Regions from separate parts of the Devosia litorisediminis genome, predicted to be linked through region 2. Evidence: predicted binding sites of a transcription regulator. Region 2 holds the regulator's gene; each other region holds the start of a gene.
The links. Region 2 encodes PhoB, which activates phosphate uptake and scavenging genes when phosphate is short. Its sites were predicted from a motif close to TGTCATNNANCTGTCAT; they were not measured.

Region 1 (3,279 bases), 250 kb from region 2:
CACGCTTCGATCTGCTTCCACCATGGGGCAATCGCCTCGGTACGCGGCTGATTGGTCTTGCTGCGCCACACCCGCACCATCTCGGACAGAACGCGTTCGCAATCGCCGATGATCGGCACATCGACGCGCACCACCTTGTTGATTGATGAGGGGTCGATATCGACATGGATCTTGGCGCTATTGGGCGAGAACGCGTCAATGCGGCCGGTGATGCGGTCGTCAAACCGCGCGCCGATATTGATCATGACGTCGCAATCATGCATCGCCAGATTGGCCTCGTAGCTGCCGTGCATGCCCAGCATGCCCATCCATTGCGGATTGGAGGCAGGAAAGGCGCCCAGACCCATCAACGTCGAGGTCACCGGGAAGCCGGTCAACTCGGCCAGCTCGCGCAGATGCGCGGAGGCCTCTGGACCAGCATTGATCACGCCACCGCCAGTATAAAAGATCGGGCGTTCGGCCTTGAGCATCAGGTCCACAGCGGCTTCGATTGCGGCCGCGTCGCCATCCACCTGCGGGCGGTAGCTCTGATGGCGCAGTGTCTCGAGATCGGGCTTGTAGTAGTCGCCCATGGCAAACTGCACATCCTTGGGGATGTCGATCACCACCGGGCCAGGCCGGCCGGTCGAGGCGATCAGGAAAGCCTCGTGCATGATGCGCGGCAGGTCTTCGATGCGTTTGACCAGATAATTATACTTGGTGCAGCTGCGGGTGATGCCGACCGTGTCGCACTCCTGAAAGGCGTCGGTGCCGATCAGCGTGGTGGGCACCTGCGCCGTGATGCAGACCATGGGAATGGAATCCATCAGCGCATCGGTCAGCCCGGTCACCGCATTGGTTGCGCCGGGACCCGAGGTCACCAGCACGACGCCGGGCTTGCCGGTGGAACGCGCATAGCCTTCAGCCATGTGGGTAGCACCCTGCTCATGGCGCACCAGGATGTGCTGGATAGTGTCCTGCTGGAACATGGCATCATAGATCGGCAAAGCAGCGCCGCCCGGATAACCGAAGATATGTTCGACCCCCTGATCGCACAGCGCCTGGATTACCATTTCCGCGCCGGTCATTCTTTCGGCCATAATTCTTGTTCCTTCCTTCAGTCCATTGTCCTGACCCAGTCTCGTAGTTGGCGAAAACCGGGCAATAAAAAAGGCCCCGTTCGGGACCTGTTTTCGGCGCACCAGCTATCGCGCGGGATCTTATCCCACGTTGCCGATGCGCCTGCGTACTACGAGAATGAGTGCCCGCACGGGACCTCTCCATATAAAATTATGGTCGCATTGATAGGAGCATTGCCGCAAAGCTGTCAAGACCTCGAGGGTTCAGAGCGTCCAGCAGTGCGATTTTCTGTGACCGCGGCAGATATCGCGACCACCGGCGCAATCAACTGGGGTAGCGTGCAACAAGAGGGGTAGCCATTTGCGCTGACAATGGTATTGCCCACCAAACGCTTCATGTGACGGATATGTGACAATGGCAAAGCCCGCGCTGGACAAGGACCTCAAGCGGGTCTCCGGCCTCGAAGTCGCCACCCACGACCTTGCCCGCTCTTTGGCCGGTCCGGGCATCGCTCTGGTATTTCTGCTGGCGGCTGCCGTCTGGGCCAGCTTTGTGGTTGCCGACGGTCCCACCAGCTATCTGGTGGTCATCGCCGCGGTGATCGCCGGCTACATGGCGCTCAATGTCGGTGCCAATGACGTCGCCAACAATATGGGCCCCGCCGTTGGCTCCAAGGCGCTGACCATGCTGGGCGCCCTGATTATCGCCGGCACTTTCGAAGCCGCCGGCGCCCTGCTTGCTGGTGGCGACGTGGTCAACACCGTGGCCCGCGACCTGCTGATCGGCGAACAGCTCGACGGCGACACCTTCGTTCTGGTGATGATGGCGGCCCTGCTCGCCTCCGCTCTCTGGGTCAATCTGGCCACTATTATCGGCGCGCCCGTTTCCACCACTCATGCGGTAGTCGGCGGTGTGGTCGGCGCCGGCGTGGCATCGGCAGGCTTCGGTTTCATCGCCTGGCCCATCATTGGTACCATCGCGGCCAGCTGGGTGATCTCCCCCATGCTGGGCGGCATCTTCGCGGCCATCCTGCTGACCATTATCCGCGTCACCATCACCAATCGCATCGACATGATTTCGGCGGCGCGCGTCTGGGTGCCTATTCTTGTGGCCCTGATGACGGGTATCTTTGCCATGTATCTGGCCACCAAGGGTCTCAAGCGCATCTGGAAGCCCGACCTGCCACTGGTCATGTTGTTGGGTCTGTCCTTTGCGGCTTTGGGCTGGATCATCGCCATGCCGATGGTGCGCCGCCAGTCGCTGACCATCGAGAACCGCAAGAAGCACATCGCCAAGCTGTTCCGCGTACCTTTGATCGTGGCGGCTGCACTGCTCTCCTTTGCTCACGGCGCCAATGACGTCGCCAACGCAGTGGGGCCCTTCGCTGCCATCGTCACCACGATCCAGACCGGGCACATGGAGTCCGCCGGTCTGGCCCTGCCGCTATGGGTGCTGTTTATCGGCGCGGTGGGCATTGCGCTGGGGTTGGCCCTGTTCGGACCACGCCTTATCCGCAAGGTTGGCGAACAGATCACCAAGCTCAACGAGATCCGCGCTTATTGCGTGGCACTGTCAGCCGCCTGCACCGTGCTGGCTGCGTCGGCCCTGGGTCTACCGGTGTCGTCCACCCATATCGCCGTGGGCGCCATCTTCGGCGTCGGCTTCCTGCGCGAATACATCGCCCAGCGCGAAATGAAGGGCAATGCCGTCCCCGCTCAGGCTCGTTTCGTCGACCCAGCCATGCTCAATGCCACGCCCGAAGATGCGCTGGCCAAGGAGCGTCAGCAGGCCCGGCGGCGTCTGGTTCGACGCCAGCATGTGCTGAGCATCGCGGCAGCCTGGGTGATTACGGTTCCGGCGTCAGCCGTGCTGGCCGCGCTGGTATTTCTCGGCCTTAATCTGGTGATCGGCTAGGCTCAGCCCACCCGTTTGGCGAGCGACTTGGCGATGCGGCGCAGGGCCGGATCAACCAGCAGGCGCTGAGCCTCGGACATCACGGCCCAGTGCCGAAGCCGCTGATCCTGTTCTTTCCAGGTATCAAGCTGGGTCTCGACCAGCATGGGATAGATCTCGACATCCACCAGAGCCGATCCGTCGATATCCGATCCGGTGCGATAGCTACCGATCGGGGTATCCTCGATCTTGCCGACAACCCCAGCTTCTTCGAGTGCTTCCATGGCCGCACTTTCGCTGGGCGACATATTGGGTTCGATCGCCCCC
Region 2 (3,279 bases):
CGCACTCAATGCCGTGACCTATGTGCCGCTGATCTTCTCGTTGCTGCGCTGGAAGCCGGAGCGGCCGCCGAACCGGTTGCCGCGCGAGGATTTCGGTAGCGCCATTCTGGCAGGCATTCGTTACGTGTCGCTGTCGCCCAACTTAACCACAGTGCTGTTTCGCAGCTTTTTGTTTGGTCTGTCTGCCATCGTCGTGCTGGCGCTGCTGCCATCAGTGGCGGACGAATATGTCGGCGGCGGTGCGCTGGTCTATGGCACGCTGCTGGGCAGTTTCGGGGTAGGGGCGATTGGGGGGGCGTTCATCAATGGCCGGGTGCGCGAGCGCTATAGCAATGAGTGGATCGTGCGGTTTGCCTGTGTCGGCTTCGCGTTGAGTTGCGTGGGGCTTGGGTTCAGCCGTGATGTATTTCTCAGCCATATCGTGCTGCTGCCAGCGGGTGCCTGCTGGGTGCTGACGATGAGCCTGTTCAATGTATCGATACAGCTGTCATCGCCGCGCTGGGTGGTTGGGCGTGCCCTGTCGCTGTATCAGACGGCAACATTTGGCGGCATGGCAATGGGCAGCTGGCTGTGGGGCATCAACGCTGATGCGGTGGGGTTGGACTGGTCACTGGCGACGGCGGCGCTGGTTCTACTGGTCTGCGCGCTGGTGGGGTTCAGGCTGCCGCTGCCACAGTTTGAATCGCGCGACCTCAATCCGCTCAACACCTTTAACGAGCCGGTGCTGCGGCTGGATCTGACGCCACGCAGCGGGCCAATCATGGTGATGGTGGATTATCGTATAGCCCAAGAGGACATCCCGCAGTTTCTGGCGCTGATGACCGAGCGGCGCAAGGTGCGGTTGCGGGACGGGGCGCGGCAATGGGCGCTACTGCGTGATCTCGAGTTGCCCGATCTTTGGGTCGAGAGTTACCACGTGCCGACCTGGGTAGATTATGTGCGGCACAATCTGCGGCGCACCAAGGCGGATGCGGAGAACTTTCAAGCACTGCGGACTTTGCATCAGGGCGATGCGCCGCCGCGCGTGCACCGGATGATCGAGCGGCAGACGGTGCCACTGGATGACGAGACGCCGTTGCGGGGCACGCCGGAAGTCTAGGAATCTAGGCAACAAATCGACACCCCTCGGGTTTGACCTGAGGGGATCGTGCTTGCGGGCAAAGGGATAGTGTAGAGCCCTCGGGTCAGGCCCGAGGGCGACGCGCAGTGGCTGGCTGCCTGCTTCAAGCGACCTGGGCGAAGCGTTCGTCGAAGGCGTAGCCGGCCCCGCGCACGGTGCGGATGGGGTCGGTTTCGCGGCCACGATTGATGGCGCGGCGGAGGCGGCCGATATGGACGTCCACGGTGCGTTCATCGACATAGACGTCGTTGCCCCAGACGCCGTCGAGCAATTGCTCGCGTGAATAGACCCGGCCGGGATGGCGCATCAGATATTCAAGCAGGCGGTATTCGGTGGGCCCCAGATGCACGTCGCGCGCGGCGCGGCGGACACGATGGGTGGTGCGGTCGAGTTCGAGATCGCCAACCTTGAGGGCGGCCGTGACCAGATTAGGGTTGGCGCGGCGCAGCAGGGCATGGATGCGGGCGACCAGTTCGGGGACCGAGAAGGGTTTGACCACGTAGTCATCGGCGCCGGTGGCCAGACCGCGGACGCGCTCTTCTTCCTCACCGCGGGCGGTGAGCATGATGATCGGGACGCGGGCGGTTTCCTCACGGGCGCGCAGGCGGCGGCACAGCTCGATGCCTGAGATTTCGGGCAGCATCCAATCGAGCAGGATCAAATCGGGCAGCTTGTCCTGAATGGCGTGGGTGGCTTCGTCACCGGTTTCAGCGGTGACGACGCGAAAGCCTTCGGCCTCAAGATTGTAGCGCAGCAGGATGGCGATATCGCCTTCGTCTTCGACTACGAGGATGGTGGCGGGCATTGCTTGCTCCGGTCGTTCTTGCACCACGCCTGGGTGCGAGTGGCTCCACCCTTCAGCCTCCCCCATCAAGGGGAGGTGCAGTGCGGTGGATATATCTGGATCAGGCCTTGATCTGGGTGCGCTGCAGTTCCTCGACATCGCTCGAGAGCTGCTTGCCGGTCTGCAGGTAATAGGCACGTTCAGCAATATTGGTGGCGTGGTCGCCGATGCGTTCCAGGCTCTTGGCGCAGAACAGCAGATGGGTGCAGGGCGTGATGTTGCGTGGATCTTCCATCATGTAGGTGAGCAGTTCGCGGAACAGCGAGGTGTACATGGCGTCCACCTCGTCATCGCGGTTGCACACCTGAATGGCGCCTTCGGCATCGCGGCTGGAGTAGGCGTCCAGCGATTCCTTGATCTGGCGCAGCACCAGTGCGGTCATGTTGCGCACGCCATTGTAGAAGGTGGGCTGCAGGTTCAGCCCCTCGATCTTGAGCGAGCGGCGGGCAAGCTGCTTGGCCATGTCGCCGACGCGTTCAAGATCGGAAGCAACGTGAATGGCCGTGATGATGGAGCGCAGATCGGACGCCATGGGCTGGCGGCGGGCGATCATGGAAACGGCCATATCGTCGATCTTGCGCTGCATGTCGTCAATGCGCTGATCGGCGATGATGGTCAGATCGGCCAGTTCGCGATCGAGCTTGAGCAGGGCCTTGGTGCCGTTTTCGATGGCGACTTCGACCTGGCCACCCATCTCGGCGATGGTCTGGGCGAGGGCGACAAGTTCGTCATTGTAGGAAGAGACGATATGTTCGGGGGCCATGGTGTTCCTCTGGACCTGTGACGTGGCGCGACCGGCCCGCAAAAACCGGACGCCAGAGCGGGTGGGGCGCCGGACTAGCCGATGCGGCCCATGATGTAGTCCTGGGTCTGTTTGTGGACCGGGTTGGTGAAGATGTCTTCGGTGACGCCTTCCTCAATCAGGTTGCCCAGGTGGAAGAAAGCCGTGCGCTGGCTGACGCGGGCGGCCTGCTGCATGGAGTGGGTGACGATCACAATGGTGTAGTTTTCACGCAATTCATCGATCAGCTCTTCGATGATGGCGGTGGCGATGGGATCAAGTGCCGAGCAGGGCTCGTCCATCAGGATCACTTCAGGGCCAACCGCAATGGCGCGGGCGATGCACAGGCGCTGCTGCTGACCACCGGACAGGCCGGTGCCTGGCTCATTGAGGCGATCCTTGACCTCTTCGAACAGGCCCGCCTTGCGCAGGGACGACACCACGATTTCATCAAGGTCGGTCTTGGATTTGGCGATGCCGTGGATCTTGGGACCGTAGGCGACGTTCTCATAAATCGATTTGGGGAACGGGTTG
Region 3 (3,279 bases), on a different contig from region 2:
ATATGGGCGCGGTGCGCCCCCGAGTAGCGGGCGTGATCGTCCAGCCGGTCTGTTATGAAGCTCTCAAGTTCGGCCGGGGTTCGCCCGGCCTGGTAGAACTGTTTATAGGCATCGAGCGACTGAAATTGTCTCTGCCCCGGCGTGTGGTCCATCATCGAGGCCAGGCGGGTCTCCGGGTGCGTCGCATAGGCTTCAAAATGCTCCAGCACGTCATGGCTGGGGAGTTCGCAACGCAGGTGCACAAAATGTTCGGCGCGCAGCCATCCATCCTTTCGAGCGGAGGCAATGGCGCCCGTCAGCGCTGCGATATGGGGCGCCATATCCTTGACGTCAGCGTCCGAGCCAATGCGAACAGCATCAAAGACCGTGGTGATACCCGAGCCGGCGATCTGCACATCATGGGCGTGCAGCGAAGCCAGTGGATCCCAAAACACGCCGGGGCGGGGGCGATAATGATTTTCCAGATGGTCGGTATGCAGTTCGACCAGACCGGCAATCAGATAGTCGCCTTCCAGATCCAGCCCGGTGTTGGCAGGGCCATCAGAGATCCCAGCAATCATGCCATCGTCAAAGCTCAGACTGCCCTCGACTATGCTGTCCGGCAGGACAATGCGCGCATTGCGGAAGGCATTCTGGTTCATGCGGTCAGGCCCAGCTTGAAATCTGCCAAACGTACAAACGGCTTGCCTGCATCAGGCTCGCGGTAGAGCGATAGCCGGTCCAGCACCAGCGGCTCATCAAGCACCGGATTGAACCATGTCGAGGCCGCTTTGCTGACTTCGGCCTGATCGGCTTCGGGCAGCCGATCACTCAGCGTCATGTGGAAGCGGAACTCGTCGAACACATAGGGATAACCATACGCATCCAGCAGTTCGATCTGCCGTTCACTCAGATTGCGATTGGCACGGGCCGCCCGGTCCTTGTTGGTCATGGGTGCGCGAAACACGTCGAAGCGCTCCACCACATGCGCCGCGAAATCCTGCAAGGCGTCGTTCTGCTCAACCATCAGCGCCAGAAACCCGTCCAGCGATGCCAGCATTGGCTTGCCGAGATCAATAGGTTGATGCTCGCCGGCAAAACTGGTGATGGCGGCGCGCAGATCGGCTTCGCTTGCACCATCCACCAGCGCCATTGGGGCTTTTAATGTAGCGTGAAAGCCATAGCGATTGGCGGACTGGGTCATGTTGAGCAGGCGGTCTCGATCGATACCCGCGACTGGCCCATCAAACAGATCGCCATCATTGGAATCGCGGCCCAGCCAGGTGGCTGCCCGCTCCCACAGATTACTGGTGGCGGACGGGGCGTAATATATCGCGAATCGTTCTGTCATCGGAACTCCTTGACCTGCCGCTAGTCATAGTATGTGTCGGTCGTTTGACAGTGGCCACGTTCTTGATGCTGGCTACCTGTGCCCGCGCCGAATCGCAAGCCGAGAGAATCCATGGACACTATGCTGCTTGAGCAGATGTTTCGCACTGCCGTTGCCCAGGCGCAGCCGGCATTGGCTGTCGCCCAGAACCTGCCCGAGCGCCCCAAGGGCCGCACGGTCGTGATTGGCGCCGGCAAGGCCTCGGCCCAAATGGCGCACGCATTCGAGCAGGCATGGGATGGTCCGATCACCGGATTGGTCGTGACGCGCTATGGTTATGCCCAGGCCTGTGAGCGCATCGAGATTGTCGAAGCGGCGCATCCGGTACCCGATGAAGCGGGCTTCCTCGCCGCACGGCGCATTATGGAAACGGTTTCGGGGCTAGGGCCCGATGACCTCGTTGTTGCGCTGATTTCCGGCGGTGGCTCATCTCTGCTGCCGGCTCCCGCTCCTGGTCTGACGCTGGACGATGAACAGGCGATCAATCGATCATTGCTGGCCTCCGGCGCGCCCATTTCGGTGATGAACCTGATCCGCAACCAGTTCTCGGCCATCAAGGGTGGGCGCCTGGCGGCACGCTGCGCGCCAGCACGCGTCGCCACACTGGTGGTCTCCGACGTGCCGGGGGATGATCCGTCGGTGGTCGCGTCCGGCCCAACCATTCCGCTGGCGGGCACGCGTTCGCTGGCACGCAAATATGTATCCCTTTACGGCATCGATTTGCCGCCGCACGCTCAAGCCCTGCTGGCCGGTGACGATAATCTGGCCCCGCTTGCCACGGATCCGGCATTGGCCCGCAATAGCGTGCGCACCATTGCCTCGGCGGCCCTCTCGCTTGAAGCCGCTGCCGCCCAGGCCCGTGAGCAGGGCATTGAAGCGGCCATTCTATCTGATTCAATTGAAGGCGAGGCGCGCGACGTGGCGCAGGTCCATGCCGCCATTGCCAAAGAGGTTGCCACGCGCAACCGACCCTTTTCCAAGCCGGTGGTGCTGCTGTCGGGCGGCGAGACCACCGTCTCGCTGCGCGGCAAAGGTCGCGGCGGTCGCAATGCGGAGTTTCTGCTGGCCCTTGCCATAGCCATTGATGGCAGCGAAAGGGTCACGGCGCTGGCCGCTGATACCGACGGTATTGATGGCTCCGAGGACAATGCCGGCGCCTTTGTCGACGGCACCACGGCAACGCGATTGCGTCACGCCGGTATCGACCCTCTTGCAGCTCTGGCCAATAATGACGCCTATTCGGCCTTCAAGGCGATAGGCGACCTTTTGGTCACCGGGCCCACAGGCACAAATGTCAACGACTTCCGCGCCATCCTGGTGCGATAGCAGTACCGAATTTCTAAATCGGAGAGAGGCGGCGATGGCTAAGGCAGTAGGCATAGGTGGAGTATTTTTTCGCGCGCAGGACACCGAGGCGCTAACCCAGTGGTATCAGGAACACTTGGGTATTCCCGGTTTCTGGACGCAGGCGGCGGGCCCTACCGTGTTCGCGCCATTCAAAGCCGATACCGATTATTTCCCAGCCGACCGGCAATGGATGATCAACCTGCGTGTCGATGATCTGGACGCGTTGATGGCGAGCCTGAAAGCCGCGGATATTGCGGTCGAAACCCGGCCCGAGGAATGGGATGCTCCCGAGACGGGCCGATTTGCCCGCATTCAAGACCCGGAAGGCAATCCCATCGAACTCTGGCAGCCGCCAAAATAATCATACAATTCCTCTTGGCAGAACCGGGGCTGCTCTGTTCTATAGCCGCGACTTTTCCGGAGGAGCCAGATCATGGCCAAACGCAAGATCGCCGTTATCGGTGTCGGCAAGATCGCCCAGGACCAGCACCTGCCGGTGATCGACAATTCCGAGGACTTCGAACTGGCCGCGACCGTTTCGACTCGTGGTCTAGCCCATAACG

Region 1: the regulator PhoB is predicted to act here: its motif matches at 1,457-1,473, upstream of KD146_RS03920 (inorganic phosphate transporter).
Region 3: the regulator PhoB is predicted to act here: its motif matches at 1,364-1,380, upstream of KD146_RS13235 (DUF1045 domain-containing protein).

The regions. Positions count from the first base shown of each region.
Region 1 covers NZ_JAGXTP010000001.1:826,208-829,486, reverse strand. The annotation lists gene KD146_RS03925 (acetolactate synthase 3 large subunit) at 1-1,079, opposite strand, end outside; gene KD146_RS03920 (inorganic phosphate transporter) at 1,474-2,973, shown strand; gene KD146_RS03915 (NUDIX hydrolase) at 2,976-3,279, opposite strand, start outside.
Region 2 covers NZ_JAGXTP010000001.1:579,838-583,116, forward strand. The annotation lists gene KD146_RS02770 (MFS transporter) at 1-1,099, shown strand, start outside; gene phoB (phosphate regulon transcriptional regulator PhoB) at 1,224-1,925, opposite strand; gene phoU (phosphate signaling complex protein PhoU) at 2,026-2,727, opposite strand; gene pstB (phosphate ABC transporter ATP-binding protein PstB) at 2,802-3,279, opposite strand, start outside.
Region 3 covers NZ_JAGXTP010000002.1:86,770-90,048, forward strand. The annotation lists gene KD146_RS13230 (alpha-D-ribose 1-methylphosphonate 5-triphosphate diphosphatase) at 1-641, opposite strand, end outside; gene KD146_RS13235 (DUF1045 domain-containing protein) at 638-1,330, opposite strand; gene KD146_RS13240 (glycerate kinase type-2 family protein) at 1,442-2,695, shown strand; gene KD146_RS13245 (VOC family protein) at 2,730-3,077, shown strand; gene KD146_RS13250 (Gfo/Idh/MocA family protein) at 3,150-3,279, shown strand, end outside.